DNA from 3 places in the Alteromonas sp. AWM4_230 genome. Region 2 is predicted to be linked to each of the others. Evidence: predicted binding sites of a transcription regulator. Region 2 holds the regulator's gene; each other region holds the start of a gene.

Region 1 (5,293 bases), 370 kb from region 2:
AGGCGAAGTCATCGCAATTTCTTGTGAACCCTTACCAACTTCCACTGGGGAAGTCATAGAGATATCACTATTCGTTTTGTTCTCACCAGAGATATAGTTAAAAAGTAGGTTGAATGCCCCTGTATCTTCGTTTCCTTTAGACATAACGCCAACAGCTTGGTTGTAATGTCTGATTTCTATATCATCAGCCAGTGTTTTGGTAACTGTATAGGGCAGTGTTTCTGTATCTTTGTAATATGTTGGTTCAGACTGGCTCATGGTGGATATCAGTATCGTAGCAATAAAAAGTGACAGACGGTAAAAGTTAGTAAGCATAGAATTTTTAAGTTTGTTATTTGTACTGCTTATACGTAAAAAAGCCACTTAATGCTCAGTTTAGTGTTGCTAAGTGTTTTCGGAACAGGCATAAAAAAAGGGGCGTGAGCCCCTTTCATAAATAGTGTGTAAGCAGTGTTTAAACTTTAAACTGCCTGATAGACTGCTGTAGCTCTTCGGCAAGACGTGCCACTTCATGGCTAGATTCAGACGTTTGCTGGGCACCCGCTGTCGTCTCTTCAGCAATGCCCACAATGGTTTCAAGCTTTTCACTAATTTCTTGCGAGACTGTATTTTGTTCACGGGCTGACTGCTCAATTTGAGAGCTAACGTCATGAGCTTTGTGAACCGCATCAGTAATGATATCGAGCGCTTGCGTGGCTTTTTCGGTTTGTGCAACACAGGCGGCGGTTTGCTCTTTACCTTGGTCCATCACAGACACCGCTTTTTCAGCCCCAGCTTGAAGCACTTCAATCATGGCGTTGATTTCTTGTGTCGACTCCTGTGTGCGACTCGCGAGGGTTCTTACTTCATCTGCAACTACCGCAAAGCCTCGGCCTTGTTCACCGGCGCGTGCAGCCTCAATCGCGGCATTTAATGCAAGTAAGTTAGTTTGGTCGGCGACACCGCGAATAACATCAAGAATGCCGCCAATGCTTGCGCTATCTTGGTGAAGCTTATTAATCACGTCGGCTGCTTCTTGAACATCCCGAGACAAGATCTCAATAGTGTTCTTGTTCTCTAACGAGATTTGGCGAACATTTTCAGCTTCGGCATCTGCATGACGAATTTGGCTAAGCGTATCTTCGGCATTTTGCACAACAAGCTGCGACGTTGAGTGCATTTCCGTTGTCGCCGTTGCGACTTGGCCAATTTGTGATTTCTGATCCTGAATAGAGTGGGTGGTTTGTGCCGTCACTGCCGACGTTTGTTCCGACGCTGCAGCTAGCTGCTCTGCGCGAACGTTAATGGCAGTAATCAGCTCTTTCAGGTTGCCAATTAGCGTATTACAGTTTCTTGCTAGTAGCCCAAACTCGTCTTGCGCTGAATCGTCTAGGCGATGAGTAAGGTCACCTGATGACGCAACAGTAAGTAGTTCGTTTACGCGATAAAGCGGGCGTGTAATAGCGCGAACTGTGACGTAGCCAATGAAGGCTGCTACTGCAATAGAGATGAGAACAACAACAATAACAAAGGTGTTGCCTGTTGTAATAGCACCGTTCACCTGATTTTCTATATGAGATGCTTTCTTATCAGCAAGATTCAGCAGGTTTTCAAGTGCGACAACACCCTGCGTAATATTTGAATCAGATGCGTTAAGTGCTTGTTCAGCGTCATTTCTGCGCTCTAGTCGGTCGACATGAAGCTGCACAACGCCGTCGTTAGCTTTTATGGCGTTGATGGCGTCATTAACTAAGTCGTTAATATCATCAAGTGTACCTGAGTCATCACGACCCCCCGCAGCTTCAACCATTTCGCTTAGCTGGGTAACTACTTTTTCAACTACAAGGTCGACCTCGTTACCGAGCGTCTGTGAACGCACCAGTGTTTCGGTTTTAATGTACTCGTATGAAACAGTAAGAAGAGAGAGAAGCGAAGTTTCAAGTTGACCACCGATCTCAGCAGCACGTCTGAGGTTGGGATCGCGCTGAACCTCGTCTAGGTCTGAAAAATCCAGAAGGTAAGTAGAGGCATCGTCTGCGTTATCTTCAGCATCACCTAGTTTGTCTTGTATATTGTTTCGCAAGTCGAGGTACATTTGGTGATTTTTGTACATAGCCTCAACATTGGTAATATACGCATCATAAGATTCACGAACACTGTTTAGCGTGTTTCTAAGCTCTGGCTCGTTACTAACGGCTTGTGCTAGCTTATTGTACTCATTTTCAAAGGTATCTTTGGCAGTGCCAAATGACGCTCTCTTGTCCTTAAGATCACTTAAATCTTCTTCGATATAGCTTTCGAAGGTAAGTCGACCCATATTTAGGAAGCTTGCTTTGAGTGCATTACTGCCTGCTACGGTGGGCAAGGCAACGTCGTTTACTTCCTCTGTTGCAGAGCCTATAGAATTGAGGTTATAAAGTGACACAACACTTATAACGATTAGAAGTGCGCTAATCGCTACAAACCCCCCGATTACGCGTGTGGCTACCGTTATTTTCATCGGAACTCCTGGATGAGTGTTTTTTATTTTTATCCCTAACGATATTACCCGCCTCAGCTAACAAAATATAGCACTTATAAAGTGATGCATGCTTGAATGCTGAGCAGGTAACGAAACATCATCGTTACTTTCACAAGTAAGTGTATCGGCTACAGTGACTTAATGTTTATTTTATTTAGCACTTAAGTCTAATTGTTATTACTGGTACAACCAGTTGGAGCGGGATAAGCTGGCTCTTATTCGGGCAAATTTCATATCTGAAGACGTGAATATAACAATGATTCTACGCTGGTACGCTAACCAAAGTTGAGGTATCTAAATTCAATAGCGTCATACTTTGCCCCCATACATAGCCAGTATCTAACCCAACAAACTGCGAGTTGTTTGTCTGGCCTGAAAGGGCGGCCCAGTGTCCGAAAATAACTCGCTGGCTAGCTGTGATCTTTGTATTGTCTACTTCAAACCAAGGCCTTAGGGTGCTATTAGCACTACTAGAAACAGTACTAGGATGAGACTTATTGTCAAAGTCGAGGGTGCCATCGGTATGAACAAACCGCATGCGCGTACAGGCATTCACAATAAAACGCAGTCGCTCGTCATCCTCGAGTTTATCTGACCAGTTGTCAGGTGTATTACCGTACATCTTTGAAAGAAAAGTGGCGTAATCAGCGGACTTAAGGATGTTGCTAACTTCATCACTAAGTGAAACGCATTCATCAATAGACCACTTAGGATAAAGTCCCGCGTGGACCATCACAGAGTTTTCATCTAAATTCATCGCTAGAGGAAACTGCCGCAACCAATCAACCAGTTCGTTTAAATCCGAAGCGTTAAGAAGCGGGTCTAACTTATCTGACTTTTTGGCTTTGCGAATATCGTTTACAACGGCAAGTAAGTGCAGGTCGTGGTTACCTAAAACACTATTAAACTGGCTGCCAAGAGATTTCAGAAAGCGCAATGTGCTAAGCGAATCTTCTCCTCTTGCAACCAAGTCACCGACAGCAAACAGCTTGTCGTTTGTCTCGTCAAATTTTACTTTATCCAATACGCGACGAAGACCGTCATAACAGCCCTGAATATCGCCAACGACGTAGGTGTTACCTTTAGACATAGAAACCTTAATGAAGAATGCTTGGAATGGCTAGGCGAAATACGTTTATAGGAACGCGAAAACGCTCACCGCTTTCTAGTTCCATTACATAGTAGCCTTCCATATTGCCAACCGGTGTGTCAATGACTGCGCCACTGGTATAGTCAAAATGTTCACCAGCTTTCATTATAGGCTGTTTTCCTACCACTCCATCACCTTCTACTTCTGACGTTTTACCGTTAGCGTCGGTTATCTTCCAATAGCGACTAAGCAGTTGGACGGTATGCTCACTATTGTTTTCAATAGTAATCTGGTAGGCAAACGCGAACTGCTTAGAATCTGAGGGCAGGTGGTCAGGAAGGTGACGGGTTTTCACCCGCACCTTTATATCAAGTACATCCATAGAGGAACTTATTGCTCTTGTTGGTGCTCTTTTGCCGATACAGCGTTAGCTATAGTGGCAAAGTCGTTAAGCGATAACACTTCTGCGCGAGAAGTTGGATCTAACCCTAACTCACGGATTTCTTCCTCACTTAAGCTGTCTTTCAGTGAGTTACGAATAGTTTTTCGGCGTTGATTAAAAGCCTGTGCACAAACGCGCTCAAGGGTATTTACTGATTCAACATCAACGGGTGGAGCTTGATGTGGAACTAGTTTTACAACGGCCGAGTCTACCTTCGGAGGTGGCTTGAAGGCACCTGGCGGAACATTCAAAACAGGGATCACGTGGCAATAGTACTGGGCCATTACTGAAAGCCTGCCGTAATTTTTAGATCCCGGTCCAGCAGCTAGTCGGTTCACCACCTCTTTTTGAAGCATAAAATGCATGTCTTCGATGCAATGAGCATGATCAAAAAGGTGGAACATTAGCGGCGTTGAAATGTTGTAAGGCAAGTTACCAAATACGCGAAGCTTCTTGTCTTTTATTGGCATTTCTTTGCATAGTGCGCCGAAATCCATCGTCATCGCGTCTTGTTCAATAACGGTTAGTTTTTCGCCGTTAAATGGGTGATGTCGCAGACGTTTGGCAAGGTCGCGGTCAAGTTCAATAACCGTTAGTGCGTCAACTTCTTCACAAACAGGGTCTGTTAATGCGCCTAAACCGGGTCCAATTTCTACCAGGTTTTGTTCATTTTTTGGCGCGATGGCTGCGACAATTTTACCTATCACGTAGTCATCGTGTAGGAAATTCTGCCCGAATCGCTTTCTGGCCGTATGGCCTAAATGTGTTTTACTCATTGTTGATGATGTGCAAGCTCAATGGCTTTTTCCAATGCTTTTCTGAAACTACCGGCGTCGGCTTCACCTGTACCTGCTAAATCTAATGCAGTACCGTGGTCGACTGAAGTGCGAACAAAAGGTAATCCTAATGTGATATTCACTGACGCCCCAAAACCCTTGTATTTTAGCACGGGTAAGCCCTGGTCGTGATACATAGCTAGCACAACGTCGGCATTTTCTAGGTATTTAGGCTGAAATATAGTGTCAGCGGGCAGGGGCCGGTGATCTTAAGGCCTTCGTCTCTTAGCTCATTTAGCGCTGGGACGATAGTGTGGATCTCTTCAGTACCAATATGGCCATCTTCACCCGCATGCGGGTTTAATCCGCATACGTAAATGTGAGGCTCATTGATGCCAAACTTAAGTTTCAGGTCAGTATTAATAATATGAATAACTTTGTGTAGGCGCTCACGGGTTATCGCTTTTGCCACGTATTCAAGAGGG
Region 2 (5,293 bases):
CTAGCTCAAATCAAAGAAGAGTTAGCTTCACTTCGCGACGTATTGCAGTATCAAGTTGCAGACCTAATGGAAGCGAAGAACAAGCGTCAAAAACCTGTTCATCAATACTTGGTCACGCGATTAACCGATATGGGTTTGAGTAGTGCACTAGCAACTCAGTTGATTAGCTATACACCGGCTCATTACAACGAACGTGACGCGTGGGTATATCTTCTTAACCTATTGGCTAATCGCATAAATGTTACCGGAAACGATATACTAAGCTCACAAGGTGCCGTTGCATTAGTCGGGCCTACTGGTACAGGTAAAACAACCACGGTTGCAAAGTTGGCCGCCCGCTACGCGCAAAAATACGGTGCAGAATCGGTAGCTATGATAACTATTGATACGTATAGAATTGCAGCCTATGAGCAACTAGCGACATACGGAAAAATTATTGGCTGTACTGTGCGAAAAGCGCAAACTAGTGAAGAACTAGCAGATTTATTGTTCCAACTTCGTCATAAGCGACTAGTATTGATTGATACAGCAGGTTTTAGTCAGCGTGATAGTCGATTAATTAAGCAAATTAAGCAGTTCGACAATGGCCAAATGCCAAAAGTTAAAAAATATTTGGTAGCGCAAGCCAATACGCAATATCCGGCTTTGCAGAGAATCATTCAAGCGTATGACGATATTGAACTAAGTGGCTGTATTTTCACAAAGTTAGATGAGTGCTACTCTTTAGGAGAGGTACTTAGTGCAGCGGTTGAATACCAACTACCGGTTAGTTATGTCACCGATGGTCAAAAAGTGCCTGAAGACATTAAGATTGCAGAAGCGAAATCTTTAGTTTCCGCTGCTGCAAAGCTTTATAAAAAGTACGGTTTGAATCATACTAGTGGTAACAACGCAATTAAAACAGCATAAGCAGTATGATTGACGATCAAGCGAGTAGCTTAAGAAAAATGAAGCAATCACGGTTAATCAAAGTAATCGCCGTCACCGGTGGTAAAGGTGGCGTCGGTAAAACAAACATTACGCTTAACACTGCTATCGCCATGGCGAAGCAGGGCAAGCGTGTAATGGTTCTTGACGCGGACCTTGGTCTTGCAAACGTAGATGTGATGCTAGGCCTGCGAGTTGAGAAAAACCTATCTCACGTACTCTCTGGCGAGTGTACGTTGGACGAGGTTTTAGTAACCGGCCCCCACGGTATTAAGATTGCGCCCGCCACATCTGGTACGCAGTCAATGGCGGAACTCTCACCCACACAGCACGCTGGCTTGATAAGAGCGTTTAGCGAGCTGCGTTCTCAAATAGACGTATTAATAGTCGACACCGCTGCTGGCATTTCAGATATGGTATTAAGCTTTTCTAAAGCCTCCCAAGATATCATGGTGGTGGTTTGCGATGAGCCAACATCACTAACTGATGCCTATGCGCTGATAAAAATCCTTAACCGTGAGCACGGTGTTTTTCGCTTTAAAGTTGTGGCCAATATGGTTCGCGATGTGCGAGAAGGTCAGGAATTATTTAGCAAATTAAGCAAAGTGACAGGGCGTTTTCTTGATGTTGCACTAGAATTAGTGGCGACGGTGCCATTTGACGAAAATATTCGCAAAGCTGTGCGTAAGCAAACAGCTATTGTTGATGCTTTTCCAGGCTCTCCTGCAGCCGTAGCGATAACCAAGCTAGCAAACAGGGCGCTTACTTGGCCTATTCCAGCGCAGCCTGGAGGTCACTTAGAATTTTTCATTGAACAATTAGTTGCAGAAAAAGCCGTAGGAAGTCAACGTTGAACAGCAAGGCAGCCGCTTATCAACAGCAAACAGATAAATCGCAGTTAGTCGAAAGACATGCGCCTCTGGTTAAGCGTATTGCGCACCATTTGATGGCGCGCCTGCCTGCGAGTGTACTTGTTGATGACCTTATCCAATCAGGCATGATTGGTTTGTTAGAGGCCGCTCGAAACTTTGATGGGTCAAAAGGCGCAAGCTTTGAAACCTTCGCAGGTATCCGCATTCGCGGTGCCATGCTGGACGAAATACGCAAAGGTGATTGGACGCCACGTTCTGTTCACCGAAATGGTCGCGCAATAACAGAAGCGATATCTCAGGTAGAAAGTGAAACTGGGCGCGACGCACGAGATTCCGATATTGCTGACAAGCTTAATGTGAGCTTGCAGGATTATCACCAGATGCTCAATGAAGTAAATGCCGGGAAGTTGGTCGGCATTGAAGATTTAGGTGTGTCGGAAGATGTGATCACTACCGAGCAAAGTCGAGGCAGTGATGCACCGTTAGAAGATTTAATGCAGGGCGCATTTCAAAAAGCGCTGGCCCATGCAATAACGACATTACCCGAGCGAGAAGCGATTGTTCTTTCACTTTACTATGATGAAGAACTAAACTTAAGAGAAATAGGCGAGGTTCTCGACGTAAGTGAGTCGAGAGTCAGTCAAATTCATAGTCAAGCCATGTTAAAACTCAAATCACGAATGAAATCGTGGCAAGCTGACGAAGAATAGAAATTAAAAACAATTAACCCCTCAGTGGAGGCTATTTTGGACAAAAGCATGAAAATTCTCGTGGTCGATGACTTTTCAACCATGAGACGTATCATCAAAAACCTACTCAAAGACTTGGGTTTTGCCAACATTCAGGAAGCGGATGACGGAAGCACTGCATTACCTATGTTACAACAAGGCGATTTCGACTTTGTTGTTACTGATTGGAACATGCCTGGTATGCAGGGTATAGATTTGCTCCGCGCGATTAGAGCCGATGACAAACTTAAGCATTTGCCAGTACTTATGGTGACCGCTGAAGCGAAGAAGGAACAGATCGTTGCCGCCGCCCAAGCGGGTGTGAATGGTTACGTTGTTAAACCTTTCACCGCGGCAACGCTTAAAGAAAAATTAGATAAAATATTCGAACGTTTAGGTTGATCCAGACGCTCACCAGATAAATGAGGTTTACTGGATGTCAACGAATGTAAACGTTCCAATATCGTTAGAAGAAGCAAAGCAGCTTGTCACTTTTCTCGAAGAAGGTGACAAGGCTTCAGCTAACGCACTACTTGAAGCCGTCTCAATGAAAGAAAACGTTGAGCTATTCGCTGAAGTAGGCAAGTTAACGCGTCAACTCCACGACGCATTAAACAACTTTCAAATAGACGACCGCATCAAAAATCTAGCTACAGACGATATCCCTGATGCCCAGTCCCGCCTTACCTACGTAATTGAAGAAACCGAAAAAGCTGCTAATACTACTATGGATGCCGTTGAGGCGAGTATGCCCATCGCTGAACTGCTATCGGAGCGGATCGAAAAGGTTATGCCAGAGTGGAAAAAGCTGATGAACCGCCAAATCGAGTTGGGTGAGTTTAAGGTTTTATGTGCAGACTTAGACGAATTGTTGGAAGACGGTTCGAATCAGTCGGCTAAACTTACACAGTTACTTACTGAAGTTTTGATGGCACAAGGTTATCAAGACTTGACTGGACAGGTTATTCGTCGCGTTATCGACTTGGTTAAAGAAGTCGAAGATAGCCTTGTAAACATGCTTACTATGTTTGGCGAACGGGACGGTGCAGAACAATCTAAACCTTCCAGCGTTAAGGCCGATAAGATTGATGGTGTAGAGGCAGAAGGCCCAATCATTGATGCTGACAAACGAGATGACGTCGTTTCAGGTCAAGATGATGTAGATGATCTTCTGTCTAGCTTAGGTTTTTAGGGGAGCGGGTGCATGTCGTTTGATGTTGACGAGGAAATATTACAGGACTTTCTAGTAGAAGCTGGGGAGATACTTGAACAATTACAAGAACAGCTCGTTGATCTTGAGAACAATCCTGAAGACGCGGACTTGCTTAACGCAATTTTTCGCGGCTATCACACAGTAAAAGGGGGAGCGGGTTTCCTTTCTCTTACTGAGTTAGTTGAAATTTGTCACGGTGCTGAAAACGTTTTTGACGTCATGCGCAATGGCCAACGAACGCTAACGCCTGAGTTAATGGATATCATTTTGCAAGCCACTGATGTGGTCGTTGAAATGTTTGAACGAGTAAAAGCGCAAGAGCCGCTAGAGCCGGCAGATGCACACCTCGTCGACCTGTTACACAAACTCAGTCGCCCAGAATCTCCAGATGAAAACATTTTCGACAATGCAAATGCGCCTGCGGCCGAGCCAGAAGTTGTCGCGGCTGAGCCCGAGGTCGTTGCAGAAGAGCCGGAACTAGCTATAGATGAACCAGTGCCAGCAGCGTCAGGTACCAGTGAAAGTAGCGGTGGTATAGAAGAAATTACCGAAGATGAGTTTGAGGCTCTCCTTGATGAGCTTCATGGAGGTGGTGCTCCAGGACAAGCTGCATCAACCAATACAGAACCCGCCAAACCGGAGCCTGCGCAAACGTCAGCACTAGCGGCGAGCACTGACAGTGATGACATTACTGATGAAGAGTTCGAGGCACTGTTAGATGATCTGCACGGAAAAGGTCAGTTTGGTGGGGACGAAAAAAGTGCTCCAGAACCAGTATCAGCAGCTGCTCCGGCAAGTAGTGCCGGAGATGAAGAAATTACCGACGATGAATTTGAAGCACTGCTTGATCAGCTTCACGGCTCTGGTCAAGGTCCAACTAAACAAGGCTCTGCTCCAGCGGCCCCTGAACCTCCGGTAGACAAAGCGGCTACCGAAGCTGTTCAAAAAGCAAAGCAATCCGCGTCGAGTGCCCCGGCTGCGCCTAAGGCGAAGCCAGAACCTAGTGCAGCGAGCCCAGCTAAAACGAGCAAAGCAGCTGCGCCAAAAGCGCCTGCCAAGAAAGATGATAAAAAAGGGGCTCCTGCTCCACCACCTGCTGAGACAACAGTACGTGTAGACACTAAGCGTTTAGACCAAATTATGAATATGGTCGGCGAACTCGTACTCGTTAGAAACCGGCTGATAAGTTTGGGGATCAACAGCAACGATGAGAGCATGTCAAAGGCCATTGCTAATCTAGATGTAGTGACTGGAGACTTGCAAGGTGCGGTAATGAAAACCCGCATGCAGCCTATCAAGAAAGTGTTTGGCCGTTTTCCTCGCGTTGTACGTGACCTGGCTAGAAGCTTAAAGAAAGAAATTACCTTAGATCTTGTAGGTGAAGAGACAGACTTAGACAAAAACTTGGTTGAAGCATTGGCCGACCCGCTCGTGCATTTGGTGCGAAACTCTGTCGACCACGGGATAGAAATGCCTGATGATCGTGCAGCGGCCGGTAAGCCTCGCATGGGTACGGTTCAGCTATCAGCATCTCAAGAGGGCGACCATATTCT
Region 3 (5,293 bases), 1.8 Mb from region 2:
AGAGGGCTTCGATTTTGGCAGAGCATTATCTGCCGGATTAAATTTTGGCACCGCGTGAAATTTAATAGGGTCTTCTTCAGCAACGGCGTAGCCCTTACCCTTCTTTGTCACAACATGTAAAAGCTGGGGACCTTCAAAGTTACGCATGTTGCGAAGGGTATCGACTACAGCGTTTACATCGTGACCGTCGATAGGACCGATGTAATTAAAGCCTAACTCTTCAAAGATAGTACCGGGCACAACCATACCTTTAAGGTGCTCTTCTGCGCGGCTAGCGAACTCTTTAATAGGTGGTACGTTGCTTAGTAGCTTTTTGCCGCCATCCCGTATTGAGTTGAAAAAGTTACCCGTTAGCAAACGGGCTAGGTGGCTGTTTAACGCACCTACGTTTTCAGAAATAGACATCTCGTTGTCGTTAAGTACAACCACCATGTCTTTTTTGATATCGCCAGCGTGGTTAAGGGCTTCAAATGCCATACCCGCGGTCATTGCGCCATCGCCGATAACGGCCACCACTTTGCGGTCTTCACCTTCTTTTTCTGCCGCTACGGCCATACCCAGCGCAGCGCTAATCGATGTGGAAGAATGACCCACAGCAAAGGTGTCATAGTCGCTCTCAGGCGGCCAAGGAAATGGGTGTAGGCCATTCTTTTGACGAATGGTACTCATGCGCTCTGCTCGGCCCGTCAGGATTTTATGAGGGTAGGCTTGATGCCCTACGTCCCACAACAAACGGTCAAAAGGTGTGTTGTATACATAATGTAACGCGACAGTAAGCTCTACCGTGCCTAAACCGGAAGCGAAGTGACCACTGGTTTGGCTTACGCTATTAAGTAAGTACTCACGCAACTCATCGGCGAGCTCGCGTAATTTATCCTGGGGCAGCTGCCTCAATTTTTCAGGTGTTTGCGCAAGCGCAAGCGTTGGGTAATGTTGGAGATCTAAACTCATGTACTTATTATCTTTTTCAACATGGCGCGTGGCTAATGGTCGCGTTTCACCAAAAGCTCGCTAAACGCAATTAAACTGTCGGTATTGTAGGGTAAACGCGTCAATGCTTGAAGTGCATTATCGTGAAGCATTTCTAATTCTTGTTTAGCGCCAGCCATTCCGAGCTTGGCGGGAAACGTGTTTTTACCCAATGCTTCGTCTGACCCTGCCGGTTTACCTAATTTCTCGCTGCTGCCTTCAACGTCTAAAATGTCGTCTTGAACTTGAAAAGCTAGCCCAATGTCGGCGGCATAAGCCATTAAATCAGTTTTAGTTTGTGGCAGTAAGCTTTCACTGACAATAGCGACCATTTCAACACAGGCCTTCAGCAAAGCCCCAGTTTTTAGTTTGTGAAGCTGTTTCAGTTCTTCTATCGAGATGGCTTTACCTGTACTGGCTAGGTCAATAGCCTGGCCACCACACATGCCTACGTAGCCAGCACTTTTTGCGAGTACAGACAATAACTGACCACGCTTCGTTTCGGCGTACGTACTTAGTGGCGCATCGGCTAAAACCGTGAATGCGAGGGCTTGCAGCGCGTCGCCAGCTAAAATAGCTGTAGCTTCATCAAAGGCAATATGACACGTTGGCATTCCGCGACGTAAATCATCATCGTCCATGGCTGGTAAATCATCATGAACTAACGAGTAGGCGTGCACGCACTCAATAGCCATGCTTATAGCCATCTGATCTTTTTTGGGCACGTCTAGCGTGTTTCCTACAACCTGCACTAGTAGTGGGCGCATGCGCTTGCCACCTGCAAGCAATGCGTGACGCATTGCATCTTTAAGGCGCGGTGCGTAATCGGGTAAATCATCAATTAAGGTAAGAAGGGATGCATCAGTTTGCTGTTTCACTTGCTGATGCAAAGCAGAAAAATTCATAGGTCGCCTGTAAGTTAAAAATGAACGTTTTACGGCTGTTCACTTTCAGGAAGAGTCTGAAGCGTTTCTTCGCCTTGTTCACTAAGCAATATTTTTACTTTTTGCTCGGCGTTTTCAAGTGATTGCTGGCCTTGACGAGATAACGCTATGCCTCGTTCAAATTTTTCCAGTGCTTTATTAAGAGGCAGATCACCGTTTTCCATTTCGTTAACGATAGCTTCTAGTTCTGATAAAGTTTCTTCAAAAGACGCTGATGCTTTTTCTGTCGTCATAAAAACACTCAATACATTGGCCAAAATACGTGTACCGCGCACATTAACTGAGGGCCGCACAAGGGTCAAATGGTTTGTCCGTATATCGCCTATATCACAGTAATATAGCTTTTTTTTCATGCAGCTGACCACGTTGAATAGGAAGATATTGTGCTATATTCGAAATAAGTGGCTACATTACTTTAAATAGAAGGGTGCATGCGTGTTCTGACAGGTAAGCGAACGCTGTAAGCAAGGACAATGTATAGCAAACCTTTGAACAGGTTTTTTTAAAGTCACACTTAATAAATAACAAATAAATATGATATTTTTCAATAATGTCGTTTTAGTATTTTTATCCTTTGCCGATAGAATATTTGTACATTAACAGCACTGACTGCGCATAAATGGGGAAGAGTGAGTGGATTTAGCAACCGTCATAGGTATGTTGGGCGCCATTGGTTTCATAGTTATGGCTATGATTCTAGGCGGCAGCTTAGGCATGTTCATCGACGTCCAATCGATATTGATCGTGTTTGGTGGGACTTTATTTGTTGTCTTGTCACAATTTACTTTAGGTCAGTTCTTCGGTGCAGGTAAGATTGCTGGTAAAGCATTCATGTTCAAGATTGAATCACCAGAAGAGCTTATTGAGAAAATCGTAGAGATGGCGGATGCGGCGCGAAAAGGTGGCTTCTTGGCTTTAGAGGAAGCGGAAATCTCTAACGAGTTTATGCAAAAAGGTGTCGACATGTTGGTGGATGGCCACGATATCGAAGTGGTCAGAGAGACACTTGCTAAAGATATTTCTATGACGTCAGAACGACATGATTTTGGTGCCTCGTTTTTTAAAGGTATGGGCGATATTGCACCCGCCATGGGTATGATCGGTACCTTGATTGGTTTGGTTGCCATGCTGTCAAACATGGATGACCCGAAAGCTATCGGCCCGGCAATGGCAGTAGCACTACTTACCACTCTTTATGGCGCTTTTTTCGCCAACGTTATCTGTTTGCCAATAGCATTCAAACTTTCTGTGCGAGCAGGGGAAGAAAAGCTCAATCAAAGCCTTGTTCTTGACGGTATTGTCGGTATCGCTGACGGTCAAAACCCGCGAGTTATTGAAGGCGTACTGAAAAACTACCTTGCTGCAAGTAAGCGTGGAAGCGCAGAGGAAGAGTAATGGCCGAAGAAGAATGCCCAAAATGCCCCCCCGAGGGGCTTCCAGCTTGGATGGGAACCTTCGCAGACTTAATGTCACTGCTTATGTGCTTCTTTGTACTTTTGCTTTCATTCTCCGAAATGGACGTACTCAAATTTAAGCAAATAGCTGGCTCAATGAAGTTTGCATTCGGTGTGCAAAACAAAATTGAAGTAAAAGATATTCCTAAAGGGACTAGTGTTATTGCTATGGAGTTTCGACCTGGTAAGCCTGATCCCACGCCAATTGAATCTATTCAGCAGCAAACCAACGAAATGACTCAGCAAATGCTAGAATTTCAAGCGGGAAATGAGGATTCAGCCGGCGGCAGGCAAAAACAGCGTGGCGAACAACGGGGCGGTCAGTCTCAACAGACGGCTACTGAGTCATCTTCATCCGCTGAGCAAAGTACAGACCAATCTCAAATGGCTGAGTTGATGAAAAAAGTGGCCCAACAATTAGAAAAGCAAATTTTAGATGGGTCTGTAGAAATGGAGTCGCTGGGGCAGCAGCTTACTATTCGTATTCGCGAGAATGGTTCGTTCTCAGCAGGGTCTGCTTTCTTGCAGCCACAATTTCAGCCCGTATTAAGAAAAATTGGTTCATTGTTAGCGGATGTGCCTGGAGAAATCGAGATTTCGGGCCATAGTGACGGACAGCATATTGCCAATGAGCTCTATCGCTCAAACTGGGATTTATCATCACAACGGGCAGTAGCGGTGGCCGAAGCTATGCGGACAGCGCCTGGGTTTGATGAAAGCCGTATGTCTGTGGTTGGCAAAGCTGATACTAATCCTATCGTTGAAAATGCCACGACCGCGAGTGATAGAGCTAAGAATCGCCGAGTAGAAATTAATATTAACCAAGGTAAACCAATGATATCCAAACCTATATCAGTGGTAGACGATTAAGCGGTACTCTTTTGAATTACAATATCCACTAAAAAGCGGTGCCATATGGCACCGCTTTTTGGTTTAAAATTGCTTGCTGGGTACTCATACCAATCCGCATAGATAATTACCCACCCAGCAACGACAATCAAACTCTGGCTAGTTCTTCTCTGTACTGAGGTTTAGATATAACAAGTTGTACAGTGCTAATGGTTCTTTCTAGAAAGCCACCTTCGCAGTATTTGAGGTAATAGGTCCACATACGCATAAAGCGTTCGTCGTAACCATCATTCAATAACTCATCTTTAGCCGAGATAAATGCTTCATACCAATGATTAAGGGTTTTCGCATAGTCCACACCAATGTCGTGTAAGTCACGGATCATCATATTCGTGTACTTTTTAAGGTGTGCATTTAACTGGTATTGCGATGGTAAAAAACCACCCGGGAAAATGTATTTCTGTATGAAGTCTACGCTGTTTGAGTAGCTGTCATAACGTCTATCGTCGATGGTTATCGACTGAAGTAACATAAGTCCGTCGTCTTTCAAAAGAGAAGCACATTTTTCAAAAAAGTTTCCTAAATACTCTTTACCAACCGCTTCAATCATTTCAATGGATACTAGTTTGTCGTATTTACCTTCAAGCAAGCGATAATCTTTTTTAAGTAAGGTAATTTTACTTTCTAGTCCTTCCCGTTCAATCCAATCTTTCGCCCATGCGTGCTGCTCTTCTGAAATAGTCGTGGTGGTGACACTGCAGCCGTAGTGTTTCGCAGCATAAACTGCAAGGCCGCCCCAGCCAGTGCCTATTTCTAAAAGGTGATCTGCTTCAGAAAGTTGTAATTTGTCACAAATAGCTTTTAGTTTGTAGTTCTGCGCGTCGTTTAGCGTTGCATTCGGGTCAGGGTATATAGCTGATGAATACATCATTGTCGAGTCAAGAAACCGGGTATAAAGCTTATTACCCAAATCATAATGCGCTTCAATGTTCTTTTTAGCTTGGTCTTTTGTGTTTCGACGCGCAAAATGCTGAATTTTATTAATGGGCATGGTTAGCCACTTAAACTTATTTTCCC

Evidence for each region. The regulator FliA, encoded in region 2, starts transcription of late flagellar genes. The targets are predictions, from matches to a motif close to CTAAAGNTNNNNNNNNNNNNGCCGATA.
Region 1: ACXACS_RS18070 (HAMP domain-containing methyl-accepting chemotaxis protein) is a predicted target of FliA. The motif match lies at 2,623-2,649, and genes of this name have one in related genera.
Region 3: pomA (flagellar motor protein PomA) is a predicted target of FliA. The motif match lies at 2,470-2,496, and genes of this name have one in related genera.

The regions. Positions count from the first base shown of each region.
Region 1 covers NZ_JBSWTB010000001.1:4,190,717-4,196,009, reverse strand. Annotated here, with positions in the region: gene ACXACS_RS18075 (SOUL family heme-binding protein) at 1-258, opposite strand, end outside; gene ACXACS_RS18070 (HAMP domain-containing methyl-accepting chemotaxis protein) at 455-2,479, opposite strand; gene ACXACS_RS18065 (symmetrical bis(5'-nucleosyl)-tetraphosphatase) at 2,763-3,590, opposite strand; gene apaG (Co2+/Mg2+ efflux protein ApaG) at 3,598-3,972, opposite strand; gene rsmA (16S rRNA (adenine(1518)-N(6)/adenine(1519)-N(6))-dimethyltransferase RsmA) at 3,981-4,808, opposite strand; partial or broken gene pdxA (4-hydroxythreonine-4-phosphate dehydrogenase PdxA) at 4,805-5,293, opposite strand, start outside.
Region 2 covers NZ_JBSWTB010000001.1:3,824,841-3,830,133, reverse strand. Annotated here, with positions in the region: gene flhF (flagellar biosynthesis protein FlhF) at 1-909, shown strand, start outside; gene ACXACS_RS16540 (MinD/ParA family protein) at 915-1,781, shown strand; gene ACXACS_RS16535 (RNA polymerase sigma factor FliA) at 1,778-2,509, shown strand; gene cheY (chemotaxis response regulator CheY) at 2,546-2,929, shown strand; gene ACXACS_RS16525 (protein phosphatase CheZ) at 2,964-3,719, shown strand; gene ACXACS_RS16520 (chemotaxis protein CheA) at 3,732-5,293, shown strand, end outside.
Region 3 covers NZ_JBSWTB010000001.1:2,055,871-2,061,163, forward strand. Annotated here, with positions in the region: gene dxs (1-deoxy-D-xylulose-5-phosphate synthase) at 1-951, opposite strand, end outside; gene ACXACS_RS08740 (farnesyl diphosphate synthase) at 984-1,874, opposite strand; gene xseB (exodeoxyribonuclease VII small subunit) at 1,904-2,146, opposite strand; gene pomA (flagellar motor protein PomA) at 2,547-3,308, shown strand; gene ACXACS_RS08755 (flagellar motor protein MotB) at 3,308-4,237, shown strand; gene ACXACS_RS08760 (class I SAM-dependent methyltransferase) at 4,365-5,293, opposite strand, start outside.